Linked DNA regions of Rhodoligotrophos defluvii. The protein of the gene in region 2 binds, or shares a complex with, the protein of the main gene of each other region. Links are inferred from orthologs where the notes say so. Each region holds a gene or a part of one and is shown on either strand. Other genes may lie near its edges.

What was found.
Region 1: the proteins of mfd (region 2) and uvrA are in contact, whole or in part, in a crystal structure (PDB 4DFC), measured with the Escherichia coli proteins. The link is inferred for Rhodoligotrophos defluvii from one-to-one orthologs.

Annotation. Positions count from the first base shown.
Region 1 is NZ_SZZM01000002.1:2,161-16,664, forward strand. The notes cover bases 1,973-5,415. They hold uvrA (excinuclease ABC subunit UvrA), read left to right. Parts: upstream 1,973-2,305; coding sequence 2,306-5,215; downstream 5,216-5,415. Other genes in these bases: E4P09_RS09150 (type 1 glutamine amidotransferase domain-containing protein), read left to right, coding at 5,299-5,415. Also shown: E4P09_RS09130 (isovaleryl-CoA dehydrogenase), read right to left, coding at 1-533; E4P09_RS09135 (hypothetical protein), read right to left, coding at 629-1,057; E4P09_RS09140 (single-stranded DNA-binding protein), read right to left, coding at 1,358-1,834; more of E4P09_RS09150, read left to right, coding at 5,416-5,880; E4P09_RS09155 (DUF805 domain-containing protein), read right to left, coding at 6,053-6,394; E4P09_RS09160 (sulfate/molybdate ABC transporter ATP-binding protein), read right to left, coding at 6,610-7,662; sulfate ABC transporter permease subunit CysW, read right to left, coding at 7,773-8,654; sulfate ABC transporter permease subunit CysT, read right to left, coding at 8,641-9,489; E4P09_RS09175 (sulfate ABC transporter substrate-binding protein), read right to left, coding at 9,502-10,527; E4P09_RS09180 (RrF2 family transcriptional regulator), read right to left, coding at 10,643-11,143; E4P09_RS09185 (acetyl-CoA carboxylase biotin carboxylase subunit), read right to left, coding at 11,249-13,258; E4P09_RS09190 (adenylate/guanylate cyclase domain-containing protein), read left to right, coding at 13,355-14,504. UniProt on the Escherichia coli protein: The UvrABC repair system catalyzes the recognition and processing of DNA lesions. UvrA is an ATPase and a DNA-binding protein. A damage recognition complex composed of 2 UvrA and 2 UvrB subunits scans DNA for abnormalities.
Region 2 is NZ_SZZM01000003.1:455,399-470,564, forward strand. What follows is about bases 6,789-10,893. They hold mfd (transcription-repair coupling factor), read right to left. Parts: upstream 10,511-10,893; coding sequence 6,989-10,510; downstream 6,789-6,988. Other genes in these bases: E4P09_RS16455 (hypothetical protein), read left to right, coding at 6,789-6,974; E4P09_RS16465 (FAD assembly factor SdhE), read right to left, coding at 10,507-10,806. Outside these bases: E4P09_RS16425 (quinone oxidoreductase family protein), read right to left, coding at 55-1,029; E4P09_RS16430 (NAD(P)-binding domain-containing protein), read right to left, coding at 1,046-1,984; E4P09_RS16435 (FAD-dependent oxidoreductase), read right to left, coding at 1,956-3,656; E4P09_RS16440 (hypothetical protein), read left to right, coding at 3,926-4,816; E4P09_RS16445 (DnaJ domain-containing protein), read right to left, coding at 4,919-5,638; E4P09_RS16450 (vWA domain-containing protein), read right to left, coding at 5,651-6,373; more of E4P09_RS16455, read left to right, coding at 6,594-6,788; ATP-dependent DNA helicase RecG, read left to right, coding at 10,953-13,079; E4P09_RS16475 (MaoC family dehydratase), read left to right, coding at 13,187-13,687; E4P09_RS16480 (SPOR domain-containing protein), read right to left, coding at 13,671-14,912; E4P09_RS16485 (hypothetical protein), read right to left, coding at 15,049-15,166. UniProt on the Escherichia coli protein: Couples transcription and DNA repair by recognizing RNA polymerase (RNAP) stalled at DNA lesions. Mediates ATP-dependent release of RNAP and its truncated transcript from the DNA, and recruitment of nucleotide excision repair machinery to the damaged site.

The DNA.
Region 1 (14,504 bases), on a different replicon or contig from region 2:
GCATAGACCACGATCACATCGCCGCCGGGGCCGTTGGTGATCCAGAACTTGGTGCCGTTCAGGATATAGCGGTCACCCCGCTTTTCGGCACGCAGCCGCATCGAGACCACGTCGGATCCCGCGCCGGGCTCGGACATGGCGAGCCCACCGAGATGCTCGCCCGAGATCAGCTTCGGCAGGAACCGGCGCTTCTGCTCGTCCGTGCCGTTCCGGCGGATCTGGTTGATGCAAAGATTGGAGTGGGCGCCGTAGGAAAGCCCGACCGCTGCCGATCCCCGGGAAATCTCCTCCATGGCGACGCAATGCTCGAGATAGCCGAGGCCCGCACCGCCATGCTCCTCCTCGACTGTGATGCCGTGCAACCCGAGCGCGCCGAGCTTGGGCCAGAGATGCCGCGGGAACTCGTTGGTCTGATCGATGGCAGCGGCTATGGGCGCGATCTCGTCCGCCGCGAAGGCGCGAACCGTATCGCGCAGCATGTCGGCTGTGTCGCCCAGCCCGAAATCGAGCGATCGGAAATCGTTGGGACGCATCGTGACCTCCAGACGCGGAAAGCAAGTCTAATCCCGCCTAGCGACCCTCGCCAGCCGTATCAAGCGAAATGAAGATCATCCCCAGGCCGCGGGGCTTAGCGCTTCCTGAACCGCAGATGAGCCTCGCCCTTCTTGTTCAACAGCCCCATGAACCAGCCATCGCCGCGATAGACCTCGCCACATTTGCGATCTCCGCCCGTCCACACCGCGAAGGAGATGCAGAGCTTGTTGCCGCTGATTTCCCATCGTCCGGCATCATACTTGCCGTCCGAGTAACCCTTCAGCCGTCCGTCCGCGTCCGCACCGATGATAAGCGTGCGCCGGTTCTTCCACACGGCCTCGAACTTGCCAGGGAACAGCGCCCTCAGCATCCGGCCGGTCATGGGCTGAGCGGGCAGTGCAGCAGGTGTCGGCTGCGAGCTCGCCCCTGCCCGCCGGTCGGGCGCCTGCGCAGCGGCCTGCCCTGACGACAGCTCTGCTTCCGGCTGTCCGCCGGCTGCCTGCTGAGCCACCGCAGCGTTCATTGGACCAAGCATCAACATGACCAAGAGAACGGCACAGCGCATGCCCAACTCCCATCGTCTCGACAATCGCATGCCAGCCTGAGCACCCAACCCAAACCGACTATGCGCCTGATCGTCCAATGAAAAGGTTAGCAGAAACCAATATGAGGCTTGGGCAACGCGTCTGGGTCGCCCCGTCGCGACCGAAGATCAAAGCCCTCGGCAGATGCGCGCCGTTAGCGTGATCCCCGAACCGAAGGTCCGCGGGTAGCAAAACGTTGGGAACCGGTTTTCGGCAAAGATCAACGCTCAAGCAAAGGATTAGAACGGCACCTCGTCGTCAAGCTCTTCGGAGAAGCTCTGCGCAGGACGGCGCTGGCCGCGATCCATCGGGCCGGAACGGCCGAAGTCGCCGGCAATGTCCTGCACATCCCCTCCCGCTCCCGGTCGACCATCCAGCATCGTCAAAGTCGCGTTGAAACCTTGGAGCACCACCTCGGTGGTGTAGCGGTCATTGCCGTTCTGATCCTGCCATTTCCGGGTCTGCAGCTGCCCTTCCACATAAACCTTGGACCCCTTCTTCAGGTATTGCTCGGCAACCTTGCACAAGCCCTCGCTGAAGATCACGATGTTGTGCCACTCCGTCCGCTCCTTGCGTTCGCCGCTCTGGCGGTCGCGCCAATTCTCCGTCGTCGCCAGGCTGAACGACGCGACCGGGCGACCATCCTTGGTGTGCCGGATTTCGGGATCCTTTCCGAGATTGCCGATGAGGATCACCTTGTTCACCGAACCTGCCATGAGACTTCTCCTTTCGGCACACGTCCTGTTTGCCGCCACCCTAGCGCGCTTGCCGGGCATTCACCACCCCCGGTCCCCTGTTCCCACAGGAAGGCCCCCATCCGCGCATTTGTTTCCTTTTTGTTCTATGACATCCTGCTTCCTCACGCAATGCTTTTCCTGAACGGCATTTTGCGTCTGGGGAAAACTCACACAATCCGCCGTCGTCGGAAGAAACAGGTCGGCGTTTCTTTTGAATGACTTGCATTGTCCCTGCAGCCTGAACTCTCGCGACGCGGCGCCGTCTCCGAAAGGCCGCATTGCCAAAGCCAGGCCGGGCCACTACGTTCCAGCGGCGCAACGGTCGCAACATGCACCATTGACGTCCATCGGGAATTTTGTTCTTGTATTGTTCCAACCGCAATCCGGCGGGCGGAGCGCTGTCAGGGCGACAAGCACGGCCTGTCGTCGCCTTGTGGAAATGTCACACCCATGAGCAACGATCTTGGCCCCTCCTCTTCGCGTAAGGTCCTGTCCATCCAGGGCGCGCGGGAGCACAACCTCAAGAACATCTCGCTCGAGCTTCCGCGCGACAAGCTGATCGTGTTCACCGGGCTGTCGGGTTCCGGCAAGTCGTCCCTCGCTTTCGACACGATCTATGCGGAGGGCCAGCGTCGCTATGTGGAATCGCTGTCGGCCTATGCGCGACAGTTCCTCGAGATGATGCAGAAGCCCGATGTCGATCAGATCGACGGGCTCTCGCCCGCCATCTCCATCGAGCAGAAGACCACCTCGCGCAATCCACGCTCCACCGTCGGCACGGTGACCGAGATTTATGACTATATGCGGCTGCTGTTCGCGCGGGTTGGCATTGCCTATTCCCCCGCGACCGGGCTTCCCATCGAGAGCCAGACCATTTCTCAGATGGTCGACCGCATCCTGGAGATGCCGGAAGGCACACGGCTGTATCTGCTCGCCCCCGTTGTGCGCGGCCGCAAGGGCGAGTACAGGAAAGAGTTGGCGGAGCTGCAGAAGCAGGGTTTCCAGCGGGTCAAGATCGATGGCGAGTTCCATGAGATCGAAGATGCGCCCGCCTTGGACAAGAAGTTCAAGCACGATATCGACGTGGTGGTCGACCGAATCGTCGTGCGCCCGGACATTGCCGGCCGGCTGGCGGACAGCCTGCAGACCGCGCTCGGCCTCGCCGACGGCATCGCCATCGCCGAACATGCGGATGAAAGGGACGAACGGGGCAATCCGCGCCGGGTGACGTTCTCCGAGCGCTTCGCCTGCCCGGTGTCGGGCTTCACCATCGATGAGATCGAGCCGCGGCTCTTCTCCTTCAACAACCCGTATGGCGCCTGCCCGCGCTGCGACGGACTGGGAACGGAACTCAAGTTCGAGGGCGAGCTCGTCGTGCCGGACCCCAGCCTTTCCCTGCGCCGCGGCGCCGTGCTGCCATGGGCGAGAACCGGCAATACCTCCCCTTATTACGTGCAGACCCTCGAGGCCCTCGCCAAGCATTACGGCGTTAGCATGGACACGCCCTGGCAAGAGCTGCCGGAGAGCGTGCGCAATGTGATCCTCTACGGTTCGGCGCCGGAAGAAATCACCTTCGTCTATAATGACGGCGTGCGCAGCTACAAGACCCATAAGGTCTTCGAAGGGGTCGTCACCAATATCGAGCGCCGCTGGCACGAAACGGAATCATCCTGGGTGCGTGAGGAGCTCTCGCGCTTCCAATCGGATCACCCCTGCGAAGCGTGCGGGGGCTATCGCCTGAAGCCACAGGCGCTCGCGGTCAAGATCGCAGGCCTGCATATCGGCCAAGCCACGGAAAAATCCATTCGCGAGGCGCAGGCCTGGTTCGATTCGATCGAGGTCTCGTTCACGCCCAAGCAGCAGGAGATCGCCGGACGCATCCTCAAGGAGATCCGGGAGCGGCTGCGGTTCCTGGTGGACGTGGGTCTGGATTACCTCACGCTCTCGCGCAATTCCGGCACCCTTTCCGGCGGCGAGAGCCAGCGCATCAGGCTGGCGAGCCAGATCGGTTCCGGGCTCACCGGGGTGCTCTATGTGCTCGACGAGCCCTCGATCGGCCTGCATCAGCGCGATAATGCGCGGCTGCTCGACACGCTCAAGCGCCTGCGCGACCTGGGCAACACGGTAATCGTGGTCGAGCATGACGAGGATGCGATCCGCCTGGCCGACCATGTCGTGGATATCGGCCCGGGCGCGGGCGTGCATGGCGGCGAGATCGTGGCCCAGGGCACGCCCGAGCAGGTCATGGCCTCGCCCCATAGCCTCACCGGCCAATATCTCACCGGCATGATGCAGGTTCCCGTGCCGCGCCAGCGGCGCAAGCCGAGCAAGAACAGAATGCTCAAGGTGGTGGGCGCACGCTCGAACAACCTGAAGAATGTGAGCGCTGAAATCCCGCTCGGCCTCTTCACCTGCGTCACCGGCGTCTCGGGCTCCGGCAAGTCGACCTTCACCATCGACACGCTGTACCGCGCAGCCGCGCGCAAGCTGATGAGCAGCCGCGAGCAGCCGGGCGCCCACGACCGGATCGACGGGCTCGAACTGTTGGACAAGATCATCGATATCGACCAGTCGCCGATCGGCCGCACGCCCCGGTCAAATCCGGCCACCTATACCGGCGCCTTCACGCCGATCCGCGAATGGTTTGCCGGCCTGCCCGAGGCAAAGGCCCGCGGTTACCAGCCGGGGCGCTTCTCCTTCAATGTCAAGGGCGGGCGCTGCGAGGCCTGCCAGGGCGACGGTCTGATCAAGATCGAGATGCATTTCCTGCCGGACGTCTATGTCACCTGCGACGTCTGCCACGGGCACCGCTACAACCGCGAGACCCTGGAGGTGAAGTTCAAGGGCAAGTCCATCTCCGATGTGCTCGACATGACGGTGGCCGAGGCGAAGGAGTTCTTCAAGGCCGTGCCGGCCGTGCGCGAGAAGATGGAAACGCTCGACCGCGTCGGTCTTGGCTATATCAAGGTGGGACAGCAGGCCACCACCCTCTCCGGCGGCGAGGCGCAGCGCGTCAAGCTCGCCAAGGAGCTGTCGCGGCGTGCCACAGGCCGCACCTTGTACATTCTGGATGAACCGACCACCGGGCTGCATTTCCATGACGTGGCAAAGCTCCTGGAGGTGCTGCACGAGCTGGTGGAGCAGGGCAACAGCGTGGTGGTCATCGAGCATAATCTCGAGGTGATCAAGACCGCCGACTGGATCATCGATTTAGGTCCCGAGGGCGGCGACGGCGGCGGCGAGGTCGTGGCGGTCGGCACGCCCGAGCAGGTGGCCGCCAGCCCGCGCTCGCACACGGGCAGGTTCCTGAAGGAGGTTCTGCAGCGGCATCGGGCAAGCCGCAGGGCTGCGGCCGAATGACGAGGGCAGGCTCGCCGCGATGTCGGAACCCTGCCCGCGAAGGCTTGTTTCCCAGAGCAATCTCGCAAACTCAGGAGCAAGCCATGCATGACCTTTCAGGCAAGAAGATCGTCATCGTCGCCACCCATGGCTTCGAGCAGTCGGAGCTCGAAGTGCCGCGCGACCGCCTGCGGTCGGCCGGCGCCACGGTGCATGTGGCCTCGCCCGAGGCCGAGAAGATCAAGGGCTGGGATATGAAGGACTGGGGCCGGGAGGTTCCGGTCGATCTCACCGTTGACCAGGTCAAGGCCGACGACTACGACGCCATCGTCATACCCGGCGGCCAGATCAATCCGGATCTGCTGCGGATCAACGAACGAGTCCTGGCGCTGATCCGTGATTTCGACCGCCAGAAGAAGGTGATCGCGGCCGTGTGCCATGGCCCCTGGCTCTTGATCGAGACCGGCATCATCAAGAATCGCAAGGCCACCTCCTACAAGTCGATCAAGACCGACATGCTGAATGCCGGTGCCCAATGGGTCGACCAGCCTGTGGTTACGGACCAGGGCATTATCACCAGCCGCAACCCGGGAGATCTGGAGGCCTTCTCCAACAAGATCGCCGAGGAGATCCTCGAGGGGCGCCACATGCAGCGGCAGAGCGCCTCCTCGCAGGCAGCAGAGTGAGGCCTCGCTCCGGCCAGTCGGCCCCCGGCCAGCCGGGGACCGGCAAGCCGGTAAGGCTGAGGCGCGCGCGTGGCCGCCGCATGAGCAGCGCATGATCCCGAGCCGAAGGCTGGCGGGATGAGGTGGAAAGCACCTGTTCCCTTGACCGGCTTTCGGTTCGCAGAGATGACGCTTACACGCGCCCGAGCGGATCCGGGCCGAATCGGTTCGGCCCGGGGGTGCCTTCGAGCAGCCCGAGATTGATCAGTGCCCAAAGGAAACCGACCACGGGAATGAACAGCAGCAGCACCCACCAGCCGCTCTGGTCGCGGTCGTGGCAGCGCTTGATATGGATGCAGAGGGTCAAGAACAGGAGAACGAGATTGGTGAGATAGGCCAGCAGACCATCGGAGCCAAACAGCAGATAGCCGATGAACGACAGCACGAGCACGGCCAGCATGCCGAGCCACCACAAGGCCCGCCCGATCCGTCCCTGGTAATCGAGCAGCAGAAACTTCCAATCGATCGACGTCATATCCCCTCCGCCAGCGCCACCTTGGAATGCGATCCATTGGCGCTCACCTTCTATAGAACGCAGCGAGAAGCAGCTCGGCCTTTGCCTGGAAGCCTAAGCATTTTTCGAGCGAAGTGGATACCGGTTCGCGTGAAGAAAATGCGACCAAGCAAGACCTTGATCTGCGGTTCCGCGATTCGAAGAAAAGCGGAAATGCTCAAGAGCTTTTCGCCTGCTCACCTCTGCCCCTCGGCGGCAGGGAACAGCGCGACCCGGCTGAAGGTCAGCCCGACCTGCTGGCCGACCCGCAGATTGATCAAGGCCGCAGAGTCCGCTTCCACCACCGACGAGCCGTCGGCCAGCGCGATTTCCGCGCGCCGGAGTGCCCCGTGCCGGCGAATGGCGCGCACCACCCCCGGCAGGTCGCCCGGCGATCTCGGCCCCAGCAGGATGTCTTGCGGGCGCACGAAAACCGTATAGCGCCCGTCCCGGGGCACCTCGACCGGCAGCTTGATCGGCCGCTCATACAGCAGGGCGTCGCCCTTTTCCACCTGGACCACGAATCGGCTCGCCTCGCCGATGAACCCGGCGACGAAGGCGGTTGCGGGCTCGTCATAGATTTCGTCCGGCGTGCCCACCTGCTCGATGCGGCCATTGCTCATGACCACCACCCGATCGGCGAGTTCCAGAGCCTCGTCCTGATCGTGGGTCACGAACACCGTGGTATGGCCGGTCTGGTCATGCAGCTCGCGCAGCCACCGCCTGAGGTCCTTGCGCACCTTGGCATCCAGCGCCCCGAACGGCTCGTCCAGCAGCAGGATGCGCGGCTCGATGGCCAGCGCGCGGGCCAGCGCCACCCGCTGCCGCTGACCGCCCGAGAGCTGCGCCGGATAGCGCTTCTCAAACCCCTCGAGCTGAACAAGGCGGATGAGATTGAGCGCGCGCTCGCGAATGTCCCGCCGTGACGGACGCGTTCCCCCGGGCCTCACCTTGAGGCCGAAGGCGACGTTGTCCAGCACGGTCATATGGCGGAACAGCGCGTAATGCTGGAAGACGAAGCCCACATTGCGTTCCTGCACCGACAAGCGCAGCGCATCCTCGTCCCCGAAGAGAACGCGGCCGCCACTCGGCTCGTCGAGCCCGCCCAGAATGCGCAGCAGCGTGGTCTTGCCGGAACCGGACGGCCCTAGCAGGGCGATGAGCTCGCCCGGCCTGATCGCCAGGGAAACGTCGTGCAGGGCGGGCGTGTCGCCGAACGACTTGCGCACCCCCTCCACGGTCACGGCAATCGGCTGGCCCCACGCGCCGGCAGCCTTCGGCTTCGGCTGCGCGGTGGCTTCTGCCTCGAAGGCGGCAATGAACGGGTTCGCAATCGCATCAGCAGCCATAATGCCCATCCTCAGTGCCGCACCGTGCCCGCCAGCTCGGCAGCAAAGCGCCATTCCAGGAATGTTTTCACCACCAGCGTCACCAGCGCAAGCAAAGCCAGCAGCGAGGCCACCGCAAAGGCCGCCACAAAAGCATACTCGTTGTAAAGGATTTCCACATGCAGCGGCATGGTGTTCGTCTCGCCCCGGATATGGCCCGACACCACCGAAACCGCGCCGAACTCTCCCATCGCCCGCGCATTGCAGAGCAGCACGCCGTAGAGCAGGGCCCATTTTGCGTTGGGAATGGTGATGAACAGAAAGGTCTGCCAGCCCCGCGCGCCCAGGGATAGCGCGGCTTCCTCGTCCTGCTTGCCCTGGTCCTGCATCAGCGGGATCAGCTCGCGGGCAACGAACGGGAAAGTGACGAAGATCGTCGCCAGCACGATGCCCGGCACCGCGAAGATGATGGTGATCCCGTGCTCCTGCAGCCAGGGCCCGAGATAGCCATGGGCCCCGAACAGCAACACGTAGATCATGCCCGAAATCACGGGAGAGACCGAGAACGGCAGGTCGATCAGGGTGGTGAGCAGGCTCTTGCCCTTGAACTCGAACTTGGCGATGGCCCATGAGGCGGCAAGGCCGAAGACGAGATTGGCCGGCACCGCGATGGCGGCCACCAGCAGCGTCAGTCGGATGGCGGCCAGCGTGTCCGGCTCGGTGATCGCCTCCATATAGGCCGCAAGGCCCTGGCGCAGCGCCTCCGCGAACACCAGCACCAGCGGCGCCAGCAGAAACAGCACGAGGAAGGCCACGGCGATGGCGATGGCCAGCAACCTCACCCAGCGCGGTTCGTTGGTGACCCCGGTGCGCCGCGCAGGCGGCGCGGGCAGCGCCGCATCAACCGTGGCCATAGCGCCTCCGCCCATAAGCCTGAACCAGATTGAGCAACAGCAGCGTCCCGAAGGCGATCGCCAGCATGGCCGTGGCGATGGCCGTGGCCCCGGCATAGTCGAATTCCTCGAGCTTGATCGCGATCAGCAGCGGCGCGATTTCCGAGACATAGGGGATGTTGCCGGCAATGAAGATCACCGACCCATATTCGCCCACCGCGCGGGCAAAGGCCAAGGCGAAGCCGGTGAGCAGCGCCGGCAGCAGAGCCGGAAGCACCACGCGCGCGAGGGTCTGGTGGCGGCGGGCGCCCAGGGTTGCTGAAACCTCCTCCTGCTCGCGGTCGAACTCGGCGAGCACCGGCTGCAGCGTGCGCACCACGAACGGCAGCCCGACAAAAGTCAAGGCGATGATGATGCCCAGCGGCGTGTAGGCGACCTTGACGCCCAATGGCTCCAAGAACTGCCCCATCCAGCCCTTGGGCGAATAAAGCGCGGTCAGCGCGATGCCGGCCACGGCGGTCGGCAGCGCGAACGGAAGGTCGACGAAGGCATCGAACAGCCGCTGGCCCGGAAACCGGTAGCGCGTCAGCACCCAGGCGACCAGCAGGCCGAAAACCGCATTGACGCAAGCCGCAAGCAGCGAGGTGCCGAAGCTCACCTTGAGGGCGGCGAGGGTCCGCTCGTCCGTCACCAGGCTCCAGAACTGCGCCCAGCCCATGGAGGCCGTGCGCAGCACGAGCGCCGCCAGCGGCAGCAGGACGATGAGGCTCAGATAGGTCAAGGTGAAGCCGAGGGCGACGCCGAAGCCCGGAAGCACGCTTGGTTTCACCAGACCCAGTCGTCGCGCAGGCGTCATCGGCAAGATCCCCTACTTGCCCGGTCGGTAGAGCTGATCGAAAATGCCGCCGTCGCCGAAATGCTCATCTTGCATCTTGTCCCAGCCGCCGAAGCGCTCGCCGATGGTGAACAGCTTCACATCCGGGAACGGCTGCAGCAAGGCCGGATCGACCCCCTCCCTGTTAACCGGACGGTAATAGTGCCGTGCGGCGATGGTTTGGCCTTCCGGTGAATAGAGATAGCCGAGATAGGCCGTCGCCACCTCGGTGGTGCCCTTCCTCTCCGTATTGCCGGTGACGACCGCCACCGGCGGCTCCGCCAGAATGGACGTGGGCGGGGTGACGATTTCGAGCTCGCCCGATCCGAACTGCTTCAACGCCAGGAATGCCTCGTTTTCCCAGGCCAGCAGCACGTCGCCGATCCCGCGCTGCACGAAGGTGGTGGTCGCCCCGCGGGCACCGGTGTCGAGCACCGGCACATTCTTGAACAGCGCCGCGATGAACGCGCGCGCCTCTTGCTCGCTGCCATACTTGTCTTGGGCGAAGGCCCATGCCGCAAGATAGTTCCAGCGCGCGCCGCCCGACGTCTTCGGGTTCGGCGTGATCACCTGGACCCCTTCCCGGACGAGGTCATCCCAGTCCCCGATGTTTTTCGGATTGCCCTTGCGCACCAGGAACACGATGGTCGAGGTATAGGGCGCGCTGTTCGCCGGGAATTTCGATTGCCAGTCCTGCGGGATCTTGCCTGTTGCCTTGGCGATCGCGTCGATGTCGGCCGCCAGTGCCAATGTCACCACGTCCGCATCGATCCCGTCGATCACCGCGCGGGCCTGCTTGCCCGATCCGCCATGCGATACCCGCACCCGCAGCCTGTCGCCGGACTGCTCCTGCCAGTGCCTGGCGAAGGCTTCGTTGAAATCGCGATAAAGCTCCCGGGTGGGATCATAGGAAATATTCAAAAGACTGATGTCTTTGGCGCCGGCATGCGAGCCGAGCGCCATCAGCAGAATTGCCACTGCCCCCACAAACAGGCGCGAAGCGAGCGAACGGTAGGTCATGGGGTGACCCTCTTCGTAAATGCCGGGTTAATCTCGACTTATCCGCTAGACTTTGTCAATACTGTGCGAGCGGGTAGCGGCCGGATGGGCGCCGTCATCCACAATCAGCGGCCGGTCAGCTGGACAGGGCGGCGTCGGCGGCCTTCTCGTCTGAACGGGCCGGCACGCCCTCCCCCAGCACACCGAGGGCCTGCCAGGCGCGGGAATCAGAGACCGCATCCTGCAGGGTGAGCCGATCGAGAATATTGGTCGTCGCCTGATACACCTCGAAGAAGATGCGGCGGATCTCGCACGCCCCCTCATCGGGACAGTCCAGGCACCGGCGATAGGCGCGCTTGGACAGGCAGGGTAAGGGCGCCAGCGGCCCCTCGACCATCCTCAGGATGGAGCCGATGGTGATTTCGGACGGCGAGCGGATCAGGGCATAGCCGCCGCGCGGGCCACGGCGGCTGGCCACCAGCCCATTGTGCTTCAGGATCAGCAGGATCTGCTCGAGGAAGCGCTGAGGAATGCCGCGAGCCTCGGCAAGCTCGCCAATATTCACCACCACGCCCCGGCCCGCGCGGGCCAGAACGATCATCGCCTGCAAGGCGTATTTGGTTTTCTGCGAAATCATCACTTCAGGTTGAACCCGATGGGCTCACGGACGCCTCGGCCTGACCTTATCTCGCCGACGGATGCATGCAATGCCTCGCATGTCCGTCGCTGTATCCAATACTCCTTATTCGAATTCCATGATGACGTCACCCACTGCCAACGTCGCACCGGGCGCGGCATTGATCGCGGCCACCACCGCGTCGCGCTCGGCGCGCAGCACGTTCTGCATCTTCATGGCTTCGACCACGCAGACCGCCTGCCCCGCCTTGACCTTGTCGCCGACCGATACGTCGACCGAGATCATCAGGCCGGGCATTGGGCACAGCAGCATGCGCGAGGTATCCGGCGGCAGCTTCTCCGGCATCAGTTTGGCAAGCTCGGCTTCGCGGCCCGTATAGACATGCGCCACCACCTCCGCGCCCGCATGCGCGAGGCGGTACCCGTTCAGCACCCGGCGAACCTGCACCGTCATCGGCATGGCGTCCACGCTGCCGTGCCAGACGAGCGCACCAGGCCGCCAGTCGCCGGTGAGCTCGAGATCCGCCGCCCCATCCCGCGACCGCAGGAAAATCGTGTCGCCCTCCTCGTCATCCACGAGGAACGCGTGCCACTCATTGTCCAGCTTCACCACGCGCTGACGCGTGAAGGTGATGGGCTTGCCGCGCAGCTGCCCCGTGATCAGGCGCTTGCGCTCGTTCTCCACATGGTCGAGGAACGCGGCGACCGCCGCCAGACGCACGCGCGTGTCCTCGTCGAGCTCGGCGCCGTTGAACCCGTCGGGGAATTCCTCGGCGATGAACCCCGTGGTGAGCGCGCCCGCGTTCCAGCGCGGGTGTCGCATGATCGTCGACAGGAACGGGATGTTGTGCTGGATTCCGTCGATATAGAACGCATCGAGCGCGGTGGACATGTGCCGGGTAGCCTCATCTCGCGTCGGCGCCCAGGTGCACAGCTTGGCGATCATCGGATCATAGTAGATGGAAATCTCGCCGCCCTCGTACACGCCCGTGTCGTTGCGGATGATCAAGCCCTGGTCGTCCGTGCCCTGGACTGGCGGGCGATAGCGCACGAGCCGCCCGGTCGAGGGCAGGAAGTTCCGGTAAGGATCCTCCGCATAGATGCGGCTCTCGATCGCCCATCCGTTCAGCGTGATGTCGTCCTGCGTGAGGCTCAGCCGCTCGCCGGCCGCCACCCGGATCATCTGTTCCACGAGATCGATGCCGGTGACCAGCTCCGTCACCGGGTGCTCCACCTGCAGACGGGTGTTCATCTCGAGAAAATAGAAGTTCCTGTCCTGGTCGACGATGAACTCGACCGTGCCGGCGCTCTCGTAGTCCACCGCCTTGGCCAAGGCGACCGCCTGCTGGCCCATGGCCGCGCGGGTTGCCTCATCGAGAAAAGGGCTGGGCGCCTCCTCGATCACCTTCTGGTTACGGCGCTGGATCGAGCACTCGCGCTCGCCGAGATAAATGGCGTTGCCGTGCTTGTCGCCCAGCACCTGGATCTCGATATGGCGGGGATTGACCACGAATTTCTCGATGAACACCCGCTCGTCGCCGAAGCTCGACTTGGCTTCCGCGCGGGCAAGCTCGAAGCCCTCCTTCACCTCGTCCCGCGATTTGGCGATGCGCATGCCCTTGCCGCCGCCGCCGGCCGAGGCCTTGATCATGACGGGATAGCCGATCTCGTCGGCAATGCGGATCGCCTCGGCCGGCGTCTCGATCTCGCCAAGAAAGCCAGGTACGGTGTTCACGCCTGCCGCATCGGCGAAGCGCTTCGATTCGATCTTGTCGCCCATGGCCTCGATGGCCCGGACGTTGGGACCGATGAACACGATGCCGTTCTCGGCGAGCGCCTTGGCGAAGGCTGCATTCTCGGACAGGAAGCCGTAGCCGGGGTGAACAGCCTGGGCGCCCGTCGTCTTGCAGGCTTGGATGATGGCGTCGATGACCAGATAGGACTGGTTGGCCGGTGCCGGGCCGATGCGTACCGCTTCGTCGGCCTCGCGCACGTGCAGGGCCCGCGCGTCGGCATCGGAGTAGACGGCGACCGTGGCAATCCCCATCTTCTTGGCTGTGCGGATAACCCGGCACGCTATTTCGCCGCGATTTGCGATGAGAATCTTATCGAACATGGTGATCTGCCCATCCCGCCAATACGTGTCTCACGGGGCTTTTAGCGGGCTCGGCTGCTACCGTAAACTCCCGATCTGTCACTGCGAGGGTGAGGCATGACATTGCTCGACGTCGACGCACATCAGAAGCTGCTGGATGAGGAGCTGATCCAGGAAACCTCCGAATGGCTGATGGATCAGGCGCTCAAGGACCACGACATCCAGACCATCATCTCCGGCTGCTGCGAGCGGCTGGTCGCGGCCGGCATCCCGCTGTTGCGCTGCTATTTCGGCTTCTCGATGATCCATCCCCTCTACCGTGCTGTCGGCTATACCTGGATCCGCAGCTCCGGCATCACGGTGGACAAGTATCTCCACCAGCCGGACGGCGCACAGCCGGCGGGCTGGAAGATGAGCCCGTTCGGCCGGATGGTGCGCGACCAGGTGACCTGGATGCGCCGGGCGATCAGTGACGAGACCGTCGGCGAGTTCCCGGTGTTCCGCGATCTCCACGACCTTGGCGCCGTCGACTATTTCGCCTTCATGATCCCGTTCCAGGATGCGGCGGAAGAAGACATGCGCGGCATGGCCGGCTCCTGGTCCACTGACCGGCCGGGCGGCTTCCTCGACGATGAGATCCGGGCGTTGAAGAAGGTGCAGCGGCGGCTTGCGGTGGCCTGCAAGATGGCCGTGCGCACCAATCTCGCCACCATCGTGGTGAAGACCTATCTCGGCAGCCAGGCCGGGGACCGGGTGCTGTCCGGCCAGATCAAGCGGGGCGATGGCGAGACCATCCGCGCCGCCATCTGGTATGCCGACATGCGCGGTTCGACACGGCTGGCCGACCTGCTCTCGCGTCAGGACTACATCGAGACCCTGAACGAATATTTCGACCTGGTGGCGGGCGAGGTCATCGCTGCCGGCGGCGAGGTGCTCAGCTTCATCGGTGACGCGGTGCTGGCGATCTTCCCCGACCACGAGGATCCGGCAACCGGGTGCAAGGCGGCATTGCGCGCCGCCCTCGCCGCCCGGTCACGGCTCATGCAGAACAACGAGAAGCGCACGTCTCTCGGCCGCGCCCCGCTCGATTGCGTGATAGGCCTGCATCTCGGCGACGTCATGTTCGGTAATGTCGGAGTTCCCGACCGGCTGACCTTTTCCGTGTTCGGCGCGGCAGTCAACGAGGTCGCGCGGCTGGAGCAGCTGTGCAAGGCGCTGGGCGAGCCCATCCTGGCCAGCGAGGAGTTCCGCTGCTGCCTTGAAGGTT
Region 2 (15,166 bases):
CAATCCAGGGCCCCGCGGCACACGCGTCCCCCGAAGCCATGACCGCCGATCAGATCAGGGAATAAGCAGCGTGGTGCCGGTGGTCCTGCGCGCTTCGAGATCGCGGTGCGCCTGAGCGGCATCGGCAAGCGCATAACGCTGGTTGATCTCGATCTTCACCCTGCCGCTCGCCACCACATCCATCAAGGCCGCGGCGTGGCGGGCCAGGTCCTCATCCCTTGCCGCATAGGTCATGAGCGTGGGACGGGTGACATAGAGCGAACCACGGCGGCTGAGCTCGATCAGGTCGAAATTCTTGATCGGTCCCGACGCATTGCCGAAGCTTACCAGCAGGCCCCGCGGCCGGAGGGAGGCGAGCGAAGCCTCGAGGGTCGCCGCGCCCACCGAGTCGTAGACGACCGGCACGCCCTCCCCGTTGGTCAGTGCCCGCACCCGTTCTGCCACATTCTCCCTGGTATAGTCGATCGTGTGGTCGCAGCCGTGGGCCCGGGCGAGTGCCGCCTTCTCGGGCGAGCCCACCGTGCCGATCACGGTGGCCCCCAGCAGCTTCGCCCACTGGCAGGCAATCAGCCCCACCCCGCCCGCCGCTGCATGGAACAGGACGGTATCGCCAGGCTGAACCTTATAGGTCTCGTGCAGCAGGTAGCTGGCGGTCATCCCCTTCAGCATCATGGCCGCCGCAGTCTCGTCCGAGATTGCCTCCGGCAGCTTGACCACCCGGTTGGCCGGCATGTTGCGGATTTCGCTGTAGGCGCCGAGCGGTCCGGTGCCATAGGCCACCCGGTCGCCTCGCTTGAGTGAGCCAACCCCCTCGCCCACCGCCGTGACCACGCCCGCAGCCTCCATCCCCGGGATCAGCGGTAGCGGCGCGGGATAAAGCCCTGTGCGGTAGTAGACATCGATGAAATTGAGGCCGATGGCGGCGTGCTTGATCTGCACCTCGCCCTGGCCCGGAGGCGCAACCGTCACCTCCTCCAGCTTGAGCACTTCCGGTCCGCCGACCGCATGGATCCTGATCGCCTTCACCATCGCCCGACCTTCACCTTTACCAAGTCATGCCGAGCTTTTGCAGCACCACCCGCGTGACCGCCGCATCCGCCAGCGCGAGCCCGGGTGGCACATAGCCGATGCGCCTGTCGGCGCTCCAGGTCACCCGGCTCCGGCCCGCAACCGCCTCGGGCAAATCGCTGTCGAACGCCCTGGTGATCGTTACCATGCCCGATTGCACCAGCCCCGCCGTCTGCAAGGCGTCATCCGTTGTCAGCGCGTCGAATTTCGCCACGCCCTCGGGGATCCATGACTTGGCCAGATCAACCCCGATGGCCAGCCCCCCGGGCTTGATTTTCCCACCGTCCACGAAAGGCACGACCGCGATGTTCAGCGGAACCATGCTCACCACGATGTCGGCCTCGTAGACCGCGTCGGGCCGGTCGTTCACCACCGTAACGTCAAGGCCGCGCGCCGCCACTTCCTCTGCGTATTTGCGCGCCGAGGCCTCCGTGCGGCTCAGCGCGATGATGCGCTTGATCGGCCGCACCGCCAGAAGCGCGTCGAGATGGGTGCGCGCCTGCAGCCCGCAGCCGATCATGGCCACGCTTTCCGCCTTCGGATCCGCCCAGAAATCCGCGCCCAAGGCCGAAACGGCCGCGGTCCTGACCCCCGTGAGCCACGAGAAATCCAAGATCGCCAGCGTCTCCGCCGTCTTGGCATTGGTGGCGATGACCTGCGCATTGATATGCTTGCCGGCGGCGGTCGAGGCGACGGTGGAGGCGACCCATTTCACCACGGCGATGTCGTCGAGCACCCCAGGCATCGCGTGAAACAGCCCACCCTCCGCCGTGTGCAGGCCGATCTTGGCGACCACCGGGTCTGCCGCCTCCGCGCGGCGGGCGAAGGCCTGGCGTAGGGCATCCAGCACCTCCGGGTAGGTGAGGCCGATCGCCCGGATCTTTTCTTCAGTGAGATAGGGCGGCTCTTGGTTCATCGCTGACATCGCTCCGATTTGAGGTGAGCAGGCTTTCGCCGCAAATGAAGCCCCACGTGAGATTGGGGCCGATCGTGGTGCCCGCGCCGATGGAATGGGTGCCGATCGGGTTGGCCATGGCAAGTCCCGCCGCATAGAGCCCCGGGATGATGCTATGGTCCGGCCGCAGCACCTCGCCGCGTTGATTGGTGCGTGCGCCGCCCTTGGTGCCGATGATCGACCGGTTGATCGACACCGCATAGAACGGCGGCTGCTCGATGGTGCCGAAGGCGGCCTCCGTGCTGCCCGCCTTGTACTGCTCCCAGGAGCTTTCGCCGCGATGGAAGTCCTCGTCCCTGCCCTGCTGGCAGAAGCGGTTGAAGCGGGCGACCGTCTCCTTCAGCACATCCGCCGGAAGCCCGGCCTTGGCCGCCAACTCGTCCAGGCTCCGCGCCTTGATCAGGCATTTGGGATCCTTGCGCGCATACCAGATGAACGGCCACGAGCGGCCCAGGAACCGTTTGTCCCCGATCAGCCAGGCGGGCAGGTGCAGCGGCTCGCCGGTCTCGGGATCGCGCTGATCCAGCGCCTCGCCGATATTGTAGTCATACTCGCTGACAAAACGTCGGCCGTGGCGGCCCACGATGATGGCATGCGGCTCCGTCTGGAACGTCAGGGGAATGCCGTGCAGCCGTCCCTCGTAGCGGGTTGGCAGCGTCGGGTAGATGTTCGCCTGGTCCATCCGCTCGAGCAGCGCCCCCGCCTGCTGGGCCAGCAGCTGCCCGTCGCCCGTATTGGTGCGCGGGCTGGCGATGCGGTCGAGCGGGCCCGGGAAATGGCGGGTATAGAGTTCCTGGTTCCACTCGAAGCCGCCGGTTGCCAGCACCACCCCGCGCCGCGCCAGAAACCGCACCATGACGCCATCGCGCTCGGCCGCAACGCCGGTGATCCGGCCGTCCCCGTCGTCTTGCAGCAGGGCCGTGACGCGCGTCTCCGGCGAGAAGCGGCAGCCCTTGTCGAGGCAGCCCTTGATGAGGCCCGTCATCAGCGCATTGCCCTGCGCACGGCTGTCGGTCGCGAGCCGCCATAAGAGCTTCGGCCACAGCCGCAGCACCGCCCGCACCGGATAATGCCAGAGGTCGTCGTCATAGACCTCCTGGTAGGTGAAGAGATGCGGCAGGGTCGAGCGCCTGAGCCGCCGTGCATAGGGGCCGAGCAGGCGCCGGCTCAAGGGCAGCGGCGACAGCATGCGGCCGCGGGCCTTGCCGCCCGGGCGTTCGCAGAAAATGTCGGGTTCGTCCGTCAGCGCAAAGCGCAGCGGCGTCTCCTGCTCCACGAATTCCAGCACGCGCGGCGCATTCTGGGCGAAGGCCTGCCACAGCGCATCCTCCTTCGCCTGCCAACCCGGCGGCGAGGCATTGCGGATATAGGTCAGCGCCTCCTCCGGGCTGTCGTCGATACCCGCTGCCCGCGCGATATGGTTGGCGGGGATCCACGTGCCCGCGCCGGACATCGCCGAGGTGCCGCCCAGCTTTTCGCTCTTTTCCAGAATGACGACGGAAAGCCCGCCCGCCGCAGCGCGCAGCGCCGCCGAGAGCCCGGCAACGCCTGACCCGACCACCACCACGTCGTGAGTTTCCGCACTGCTGTTGCGAGCGGCCGCGTGCTGGTCCGGCTGAACCCCTGCAGTCATGGCGAGATCCGCGTGATTGAGAAGGAATGGCTTGTGAAGGGAAATCTAGGAAGTCTTGAATGGCCGTGTCCAGCAAATTTAGGACACGGGCTTGCGAGGGAACGATACTGAGCCCGTGCCACTGAGCCGAAGGGCTTCTCTAGTTGGAAATCGTCGCCGGAGTATGACTGGCATCCTGCCAAAGACGCTCGAGATCCGACGTCGATCTTTCGATGCAAATCCCGCGGATGCGATAGAAGATATCAATCATTACGCAATAATGGACAAATTTGATCGATGTCGAAAAATACTCATTCAAGATCGAGTATTACCATTTCATCCGGTATTACGTCGTGGAGGACGGAATTATGGCTGAAGTACCGATAATGGAAGAACTAGGCTCTCTCGAACGAGAGGTGGGTACGCTCAAATCATCGGAGATTTTCAAACCCTCGGAAGCTTTTGAAAGCGGACATAATGCATTCGGCGAGTCGTTCGGCGCCCAGTCGTCGTTCGGCGGCGCGTCGGACTTCAACCAAATACAAGAAGATTTCACAAGAAATTACCTTAACAATGAGTTTTATCCCAAGGTTGTCGACTCAATTTACAGGGGCGAACACAATAACTTTGAAAATTTCGATAATTTTCTCAACCACCACCTGACCCAAGGTCGCGAAGAAGGCGTAAACGGGCTCGCGTCGAAGCTTGCCGACCATCTAAACCTTTCCGGAAGCGAGCGAGACGCATTCCACCGGGACTTCCTTCAGCAAGCAGAGAACCATCCGGTCATTAGCGAGCAGAACTTTGACCAACTGCGCGATCAAATGTATCGGAAACTGGCGCATGATGGCCATCTTCCGACCATGCGCCAACCTCAGTACGAGCACACGAATTACGAGCACATGAATAGTAATCACGCCAACACGAGTGACCACGTCAATACGAGTGACCACGTCAATACGAGTGAGCACGTCAACACGAGTGATCACGTCAACGTTATATCGGCTCATGACCATGGTGGGAGCGGGTACAAAGCTGCGCTGATCACCACCGGTGCGGTCCTCGGCACCGGGGCTCTCCTAGGGGGGATCAGCGGTGCGCTTCACCACAACGAGCCCTCCAACGAACAAACGGACCACCAGCCACCTCATGTTGAGGCGCATGACTTTACGTATTTATGAGCATTGAAGCAGCTCGGATGAAACGCGTACCCGGATTGCGCGTTTTAAGGTCTTTTGTCGCCACTTAGCGGCTCGCGGCGCCGCCGGCCACGGAGCTTGCCGTTACCGCCTCAGCAGTACGTCCTTTGCCTGGTTGATCAGGGCGGCGAAGGCGTCCGACCCGCCCGCATCCGGGTGGAACTTCTTCATGAGCCGCCGGTGCGCGGCCCGGATCTCCCGCTCGCTGGCATTGTCGGAAACCTCCAGAATGCGGCAGGCTTCCGCCCGCGACATGGCGAAGCCGCGCCGCGGGTCGCCCGCGCCGTTGGCCCGCGCCGAAGCCCCGCCCGCCCCGTTGCGCCAGCCTGCATGCATGCGGTCGAGATAGGCATCGAGCAGGAGCCGGCTCTGGTCGGCAATGCCCTGTGCTTCGCTGCGCAGATCGAGCAGCTCGGCCAGGCTCATGGAGGAAAGCCTGCGCCCCGCATGGCGCCCCATCAGCACCGAGCCGTCCATGGTGCCGGTATCGTGGTCGAGCTCCATGTCGAGAAGCGTGGTGCGCACGCCGGACCGCTGCCCTGCGGAGCGCCCGCCGGCGCGGGAGAAGCCGCCCGGCGCGCCGATATTCATCTCCCGCCCCAGCAGGCCCAAGCCGAAGGCCATCAGCGGCGCGCCGAGAGCCATGCCGCCGCGCAGCGACATGATCAGCCCGACCAGTGCGATGGCTGCACCGCCGCCCAACCGGGTCATCTTGGCCAGGCGCTTCGGGTCCGCCTTCACGGACTTGCGCAGCAGCCAATAGGCCAGCAGGAGAGCCAGGGCGACGAGGAGGAACGCTTGCATGTCCCTAACAGCCTAGCCCAACTGTTCCAGGAGCAGCGTGGCTGTCCGGTTGCCTCTGCCATAATCCGCAAGCGCCTGGCGGCCGCCGGCCGCATAGACCGCGACCGCCGAGAGAAGCGCCCGCAGTTGGCCCGCCGCATTCAGGTCGAAGCGGCAGTAAGCGCCTTTGGTCAGCCGGGCAATTTCCCGGAAAGCCGCCTCGGCGCGCGGCTCATGGCCCTCCTGGAACATGAACATGGGCACGCCCAGCAGCCCGATCTCGCCGGCCCGGGCACAGAGAAGGTCTACGTCCTCCTCCATGCAGTCGCCCACATAGACCGCCGCATGCACCTTCGCGCGCTCGGTTTCGGTCTTGATGTGCTGGAGCACCTTGCGGATCTGGGTATAGCCGCCGCGGCAGGCGATGCCGGCCATCAGCTTGGCCAGGGCTTGCGGGTCGGACACCCAGCGGCTGGCCATGCACTCGTTGAACCCGCGGAAATAGACGAGCTGCACGTCGAGCCCGCCGATCCGCGCCGTCTCCTCGAACATCTGGCCCTGAATGGCGAGCGCACGGTCCCAAGTGGGTTGCCGGCTCATGGTCGCATCCATGGCGAACACCAGCCGGCCACGGCCGCCGTCCGTGCGCAGCGGAACAGCTTGCGCCTTGGCCAGGAAGGCGCTCACCTCCCGGTCCGTCGATGTCACCTCATGGCTGTGCGGCGTCGTGACAGGCGCACGCGTTTTCAACCCCACCTCCCAAGCTCAGGCAACCTTTTATACTGCAAGATGGGGCAGGCAAGCCTGCGGAACAATCCTACAAGCCTCATATTGCGCTTCAACCGCGCACCGACACCCCTTACGCGCGACGTATTGCCCGCCGAGATCTACAGCCAGTCACTGTTGCCATGCCGGGATGCCCCGCTTACCTGCCGTGGCGTAGATGCCATGCAAATCAGCTTCGGGAGGCCCCGACATGAGGATCGCCACAGCAATACTGGCGGCGCTGGCGCTGGCCGGCTGCAAAGAGACAGCCAATGTGAACGCTTCCCGTGCGCATTCCGCCCACGCGACGGAAGACGCGCCGTTTTTCGTCGGCCGCTGGGCTGCGGAGGAGGCAATGTGCGGCAACGCCGCCTGGCAATTCACCGAGAGCAGCATCTCTACGCCGGGCCACGTAGTCTGCAAGTTCAATCAGGTCGACAATGTCGGTGGCGTTTACCAGATCGACGCGACCTGCACCGCCGAGGGCCCTCCCGCCCGATACCAGCTGAAGATCTCCTACGCGCAGTCGGCGGGCGCATTGCTGGTCGAGGGAGGACCGTTTCAGCCGATCGGCTTGGTCGCCTGCCGATAAGCTGAACGGCAGCGTCAGGCCGCCTTGGGCTTGGCCTCCTCCACGATCTGCACCAGCCGCTTGAGGATCGCGCGCACGCCCTTCAGCCGGTCCTCCGCTTCGTCCATGTCGCGCTTGAACACCAGCTTCTGGTCCGGCCTGAGCTTCACATTGTGGCCCTGCTCGTTGATATAGGCCACAAGCCCTGCGGGATTGGCGAACTCGCCATTGCGGAACGAGACCACCACCCCCTTCGGGCCGGCGTCCACGCTCGCCACATTGGCCGCCCGGCACAAGAGCTTGATCGCCACCACCTGCAGGAGGTGGTTGACCTCCTGCGGCAGCGGCCCGAAGCGGTCGCGCATTTCCGCGCCCAAACCCTGCACCTCCTGCTCGGTGTCGAGGTCCGCCAGCCGGCGGTAGAGGCTAAGCCTGAGGTCGAGGTCCGGCACATAGCTGTCCGGGATCAGCACGGCGGTGCCGATATTGATCTGCGGCGACCAGCGGTCCTCGGTCTCGACCTCCAGATCGCCCGACCTGAGGCTTGCCACCGCCTCTTCCAGCATCTGCTGGTAGAGCTCGAAGCCAACCTCCTTGATATGGCCGGACTGCTCCTCGCCCAGGAGATTGCCGGCGCCGCGGATGTCGAGGTCGTGGCTGGCCAGCGTGAAGCCCGCACCCAAGGTGTCGAGGGACTGCAGCACCTTCAGCCGCCGTTCGGCCCCTGCGCTCAAGGGCTTGCCCACCGGCACCGTGAGCAGTGCGTAGGCCCGCTGCTTCGAGCGCCCGACGCGGCCGCGGATCTGATAGAGCTGGGCCAGCCCGAACATGTCGGCCCGATGCACGATCAGCGTATTGGCGGTTGGAATATCGAGACCGGATTCGACGATCGTGGTCGACAGGAGCACATCGAACTTGCGGTCGTAGAAGGCCGACATCACGTCTTCGAGCTCGGTTGCCGCCATCTGCCCATGGGCGGTAGCGAAGGTCACCTCGGGCACATGCTCGCGCAGGAACTCCGCCATCTCGCTCAGATCGGACACCCGCGGGCACACGAAGAAGCTCTGCCCGCCGCGATAATGCTCGCGCAGCAGGGCTTCCCGGATGGTCACGGGATCGAAGGGCGACACGAAGGTCCGCACCGCCAGCCGGTCCAGCGGCGGCGTGGTGATGAGCGACAAATCCCGCACGCCGGTCATGGCCAGCTGCAGCGTGCGCGGAATAGGCGTGGCGGTCAGGGTGAGCACATGCACATTCGCCCGCAGCTCCTTCAGCCGTTCCTTGTGCTTCACGCCGAAATGTTGCTCCTCGTCCACGATCAACAGGCCGAGGTCGCGGAACACCACGTCCTTGGCGAGAATGGCATGGGTGCCGATGATCACGTCGATCTGGCCCTCGGCGAGCCCCTTCTTGATCTCGTTCACGTCCTTGCGGGCGACCAGCCGGGAGGCCTGCGCGACGCGCATGGGAAAGCCGCGGAAGCGCTCGATGAACGTGGCATAGTGCTGGCGCGCCAGAAGCGTGGTCGGCACCACCACCGCTACCTGGCGTCCACTCATCGCCGCCACGAAGGCCGCGCGCAGCGCGATCTCCGTCTTGCCGAAGCCCACGTCCCCGCAAATCAGCCGGTCCATGGGCCGGCCGCTCTGCAAATCCTCCAGCACCGCTTGGATCGCATCCAGCTGCTCTTCCGTCTCCTCATAGGGGAAGCGCGCGCAGAACTCGTCATAGACCCCCTCCGGCGGCACCATGATCTCGCCTTTGCGCAACAGGCGCGCCGCCGCGGTCTTGATCAGCTGGTCGGCGATCTCCTTGACCCGCTGTTTGAGCTTGGCCTTGCGGGCCTGCCAGGCGTGGCCGCCCAGCTTGTCGAGTTGAACCCCCGCCTCTTCCGAACCATAGCGCGAGATGAGCTCGATATTCTCCACCGGCAGGAACAGTCGGTCGCCGCCCGCATAGGTGAGGAACAGGCAGTCATGGGGTGCACCCTGCACCTCGATGGTCTTGAGCCCCTCGAACCGGCCGATGCCATGGTCCACATGCACCACGAGATCGCCGGGCGCGAGGCTCGCCACCTCCGTCAGCACGTCGCTGGCCTTGCGCTTCTTGCGCGCCCGGCGGATCAGCCGATCCCCCAGGATGTCCTGCTCGCCGATGATGGCGAGATCCCGCGTCTCGAAGCCATGTTCGAGCGCCAGCACCACGACGTTGAGGATCGAGGGGTCCCGCCCGGTGACCTCGGTCCAGGTATCGGCGCCGACCACCGGCGCCATCTCGTGCTCGCGCAGGATGGCGATCAGCCGCTCCCGTGAGCCCTCGCTCCAGGCCGAGATCAGCACCCGCTTGCCTGCCCGGCGCAGGTCGCCCACATGCGCCTTCACCGCGTGGAAGACGTTCTGCTCCTGCTGCGCGCGCTCTGCAGCGAAGCTGCGCCCCTGGCGCCCATGCAGGGAGATGATGCGGGCGCCCTGCCCTTCCGGCTGCTCGAACGGCGTGAAGGCCAGCTGCGGCTGTACGCCCAGCAGGTCCAGCCATTCGCCCTCGGTCACGTAGAGCGCCGAGGGCGGCAGCGGCTTATAGGGGGCCGCGCCAAAGGTCTGCTGCTCCAGCGCGTGGCGTCGTGCCTCGTAGAAATCATCGATCAGCTCGCGCCGGGCCTTCACCGCCTCGTCCAGCTGGTGGTCCAGGCCGACCGCTGCCCAATCCGCGTAATCGAAAATGGTGGCGAGCCGCTCATAGAACAGCGGCAGCCAGTGCTCCATGCCCTGATAGCGCTGCCCGGCGCTTATGGCCTCATACAGGGGATCGTTGGCGGTCTGCCCCCCGAAGGCGGCGACATAGCGGGTGCGGAACCGCGCGATGGTGGTCTCCATCAGCAGCACTTCGGAAGCGGGCTCCAGCACGATCTCCTTGAGCTGGCCGATCGAACGCTGGCTCTGCGCATCGAAGGAGCGGATCGACTCCAGCGTGTCGCCGAACAGGTCGAGCCGCAGCGGATGCTCCATGCCCGGCGGGAAGATGTCGATGATGCCGCCGCGGATGGCATATTCCCCCGGTTCCATGGCGGTGCCGGTGCGGCTGAAGCCGTTCTGGGTCAGGAAGTTCTGCAGCGCCGGGATGTCGATCATGTGCCCGGGCGCGGCGCGGAATGAGGCGTTGGCCAAGGTCTGCGGCTGCGGCACCCGTTGCAGCGCCGCATTGACCGTCGAGAGCACGACTATCGGACCGGCATCCAGCCCCTTGCCCAGCTTCACCAGGGCGGCGATCCGCTCGGCGATGATGCCGGCGCTGGGCGACACGCGGTCATAAGGCAGGCAGTCCCACGCGGGGATGCGGATCACCTCAACGTCGGGCGCGAAGAACGAGAGCTGGTCGGCAATCTCCGCCATCCGCTGGTCGTCGCGGGCAAGATGCAGCACCGGCCGGGCCTTGCCCGCCTGCGCCGCCTCGCGGGCGAGCTGGCCCAGGGTGAGCGCGTCCAGCCCCTCGGGCGCGCCGGCCAGCAGTGTCCGCCCGGACTGGGCCAAGAGCGGGGAAAGATCGACAGGCGCGTTCATCTGGTAAGACCGGCAGCAGTATAGTCGGCAATCTTGAGCCGCTTTTCGAGCAGCGCCCGTGTCAGCGGCGTATCATATTCGGGCGGCACCGGCTTTCGCCCCAAAATCCAGTCCAGCAGAACGTTGTCCGGCAATTCCGCCAGGATCTCCACCTCGTCCAGCTCGGCTGCGGAGAATCGGTCGATAGTCTCGGCAACGAAGCCGCCGAAGATGAGGTCCACTTCCTTCATGCCGCGATGGGCACAACGCCAGGCCAGCCGCCGCCGGCGAACGGCATCTTCCATCTCATCCGTCATGATCTCGCTCGCCGCATCAAAACCCGATATGGCTGGACTGGCCCGCACCCCGGCTTCATATGCGGTGTGTACCCGGAGATGCAATATGCAATGGCGCGAACTTCTGCGGCTTCCGTTGCGAGCCAATGCCGGCTACCACGGTGCCCATGCGTCCCTCTGAGCTCAACCCGCTGTTTGCCTCAGCCCTTTCCCTGCCCGGCATCGGCGCCAAGCTGGAGCGCGTGCTGGCCAAGCTGGTGCGCGGCACCGGAACGGATCGCGGCGGCAGCCGGGCACCGTTGCGGGTGCTCGACCTCATCTGGCACCTCCCCACCGGGCTCATCGACCGCAGCCTCAGGCCCAAGCTCGCCGGATTGCCGCGCTCGGGCATCGTGACCGTCGATGTGGTGATAGGCCGCCACCGGCCCAGCGGCAACCGCCGCGCGCCTTATCGGGTCGAATGCCATGACGATACGGGATCGCTGTCCCTCGTCTTCTTCCATGCCCATGCGGACTATCTCAGGCGGATGCTGCCGGAGGGCGAGCGCCGCCTGATCAGCGGCCGCATCGAGTGGTTCAGCGGCAGCCCGCAGATCGCCCATCCCGACTATATCCTGACCGCCGAGGAAATGGCGGCGCTGCCCCTGCTGGAGCCGGTCTATCCCTTGACTGCGGGACTGGCCCCCAAGGTGCTGCGCAAGGCGATCACGAGCGCCCTGGACACCCTGCCACACTTGCCGGAATGGCAGGACCCGGCGCTGCTCGCCCAAAGGCGCTGGCCGAGCTTCACATCCGCGCTCCGTGCCGTGCACGAGCCCGCGCGGCCAGAAGAGTTGCAGGCCGACAGCCCCGCCCGAGCCAGGCTCGCCTATGACGAGCTGCTCGCCAACCAGCTCGCCCTGAGCCTGGTGCGCCGCCAGCTCAAGCGCGCCAAGGGCCGCGTGACCGCGGGCGACGGCCGCATCCGCGACAGGATCATGGCAGCCCTGCCCTACAGCCTCACCGGTGCGCAGCGCATGGCGCTGGCCGAAATCGCGGGCGACATGGGAAGCGGCGATCGCATGCTGCGCCTGCTGCAAGGCGATGTCGGCTCGGGCAAGACCGTCGTGGCCTTGCTCGCGCTTGCCGCGGCGGCGGAAGCGGGCCTGCAGGGCGCGCTCGTGGCGCCGACCGAGATCCTCGCCCGCCAGCATCTTGAGACCATAGAGCCATTGGCCCAGGCAGCGGGCCTGAGGATCGCCGTCCTCACCGGGCGCGAGTCCGCCAGCACGCGCAAGCCCCTGCTCGAAGCCATGGCCATGGGTGCGGTCGATCTCGTGGTGGGCACCCATGCCTTGTTCCAGGACGATGTGGTCTTCCGCGACCTCGGCCTGGTCGTCATCGACGAGCAACACCGTTTCGGCGTCCACCAGCGCCTGGCGCTGCAGGCCAAGGCCGGTGGCAAGGCCGACATGCTGGTGATGAGCGCAACGCCTATCCCGCGCACCTTGTCGCTCACCCTCTATGGCGACATGGACATATCCCGCCTGACGGAGAAGCCGGCAGGGCGGCAGCCGATCGATACCCGTGTCACCTCGATCGAGCGCATGGACGAGGTGATCGAGGGCTTGCGCCGCGCCTTCAGTAATGGCGCCCGCGCCTACTGGGTGTGCCCGCTGGTCGAGGAAGCAGAAGACGGCGCCGATGACCGCGCCGCGGCGGAGGCAAGATACCGCGCGCTCGAACAGGCCTTTCCCGGCCGGGTCGGCCTGCTGCACGGCCGCATGAAAGCTGCGGAGAAAGACATGGTCATGGCCCGTTTCAAGGCCGGGGAATTGTCGCTACTGGTGGCCACCACCGTGATCGAGGTGGGCGTGAACGTGCCCGAGGCCACCATCATGGTGGTGGAGAATGCCGAGCGTTTCGGCCTTGCCCAGCTGCATCAGCTGCGCGGCCGGGTGGGCCGCGGCGCTGGCCACTCCACCTGTCTTCTGCTCTACCAGCCGCCGCTCAGCGGCACCGCTTCGGCGCGCCTCAAGATCATGCGGCAGACGGAAGACGGCTTCCTCATTGCCGAGGAGGACCTGCGACTGCGTGGCGCGGGCGAGGTGCTGGGTACGCGCCAGTCCGGCCTGCCGAGCTTCCGGGTGGCCGATATCGAGCAGCAGGGCGAGCTCCTCGCCATCGCGCGCAAGGATGCCGCACTCGTCCTGGAGAAGGACCCGGATCTGACCACATCCCGCGGCCAGGCCTTGCGCATGCTGCTCTACCTGTTCGAGCGCGACGAGGCGGTGCGCCTGCTCCGCGCCGGTTAGCGCATTTCGAGCGAAATGGCGACCGGTTCGCGTGAAGGACAGGCTTGCTCGCTTCAAAAATTGAAGTCACTCTGGCAGGCATTGTCCCCTCAGGCCTGGAGAAGCCGATGACCGCCCCCGCCTCGCCCGCCCAAGACAGGTCGCACCCGCTTTATCTCGAGGATTTCGCCGTGGGCGACCGCATCCGCGCCGGCCGGTTCACCATTGCGCCGGCGCTGGCCCACGACTTCGCCGCCCTGTATGACCCGCAGCCCATGCATCTCGACGAGACGGCGGCCCGCGCCTCTCTGTTCGGCGAGCTGGTCGGCAGTGGCTGGCAGACGCTCGCGGTCACCATGCGCCTCATGGTCGATGCGCGTCTGCTCGGCACCACACCGATCATCGGCGCTGAGTTTCGCGAGCTGCGCTTCCACCGGCCGATGCGGCCCGGCGACACGTTGACGGCTGAAGCCGAGGTGCTGGCGGCCCGCGGCTCGCGCAGCAAGCCGGAGCTCGGCTTTCTCGACCTACGGGTGAGGACGTTCAATCAGGATGGTGCGGAACTTCTGACCCAGACCTGGACGCTGGTCGTGCCCAGCCGCTCGGCCGCGTCTACTCCGCCTTCGTGACGAAGCAGGAAAGCCCGCGGGATTTCAGCGAGCGGCAGGCCTTGTCGGCCTCGTTGCGGGTATCGAAACCCGCCACCCGCAAACGGTAGAACACGCCCTTGGCGCCGAGATCCGCACGGATCACCACCGGCTGGAAATCGTTGAGGTCGTCATGCTTGGCGGAGAGCTTCTTCCATACGCCCCAGGCGCTGTCTTCGCTCTGCGCCGAGGACAGCTGAATAAGCCAGCCGGTCGGCGCCGCAGCAGCAACCGCCTGCGCCCCCTTGCTCTGGTCGATCACCGGCGAGGACGGCACCGCATCGCTGGCGACAAGGCCTGCCTCGGCACTGGCCACCTTCACCGGCTGAGCCGTGCCACCATCCGAGGTGGTCGCTACCAGCCGAGCGCTGGTGTGCGCGTCCGTACCCATCGCCTGCTTCCTCGCACGCGGGCCCGTATCGTCCAGCAGGTGGGCGGGCGGAACCGCCGCCTTGGGCATGGCCTTGCTGTCGCCGCCCGCATCCGCCTGCCCCTCTACGCTTGCCCCGACGGAGCCGGTGACGGCGGGCGTCGAGAGGGTCGCCACCCGCTGCGATGCGCTCGAGATCGCCGGTTGCCCCTGGCCGGCAACCGACGCCGGCATGGAACCGCCAAGCGCGGCGAGCTTGTCGCGCGCCTCGGCGAAATCGGGCTTCGTCATCAGGGCGCGGGCAAGCTCATTCTTGGCGTCATCCGGCCGGCCCAGCTCCTCGAACACCATGGCCCTGGCGAAATAGGCGAGATGCGGCCGGTCGAACGCGCTCTCGATGGCCTTGTGGAAATCCGATAGGGCATAGTAGGGCTTCTGGTGCTCGCGCATCACCAAGCCGCGGCTCATATAGGCTTCGGCGAACTCCGGGTTGAGGAACAGCGCGGCGGTGAAGTCCTCCACCGCCAATCCCGGCTGGTTGAGCTTGCGATAGGCAAGGCCGCGGTTATAGAGCGCGATGGACCGCTTGCGCGCATCCAGCACGTCGGCCTTGAGCGCGTTGCTGTAGTCCTCGGCGGCTTTCGCATGCAGGCCCTGCCGCTGGTAGGCAAGCCCGCGGTTGAGCTCGGCACGGACCTTGTCCGCCTTGGGCACGCCCGGCGTGCCGATGATCGCGGTATACTGCTCGATCGCCTGCCTCAGATCGCCCTTGCGCAGGGCTTCGCTTGCGGCGCTCGCCAGTTTCGCGACCGGATCATTCGCAGACGCGGGGTCCACTGCAGCCGGCCCCGCCAAAGCGAGGACCAGCCCAATCAAAATCGTGCTCTGACGCAACCACGCTACCATGCTCATGGGCGCATGATCGCATGGCACGGTTAATGAAACATTGAATCAAATCGATTGCGCGCGTGCGTCAGACGAAATCTACCACAGTATGGTGAAGTGCTTGCGTCTGCTCGTGATCGGTCCCGAAATGAACGGGGCTCCAGGTGTCCCTGTCATGAAGGTGATCAGGGCCGCTCTCCGGTTCG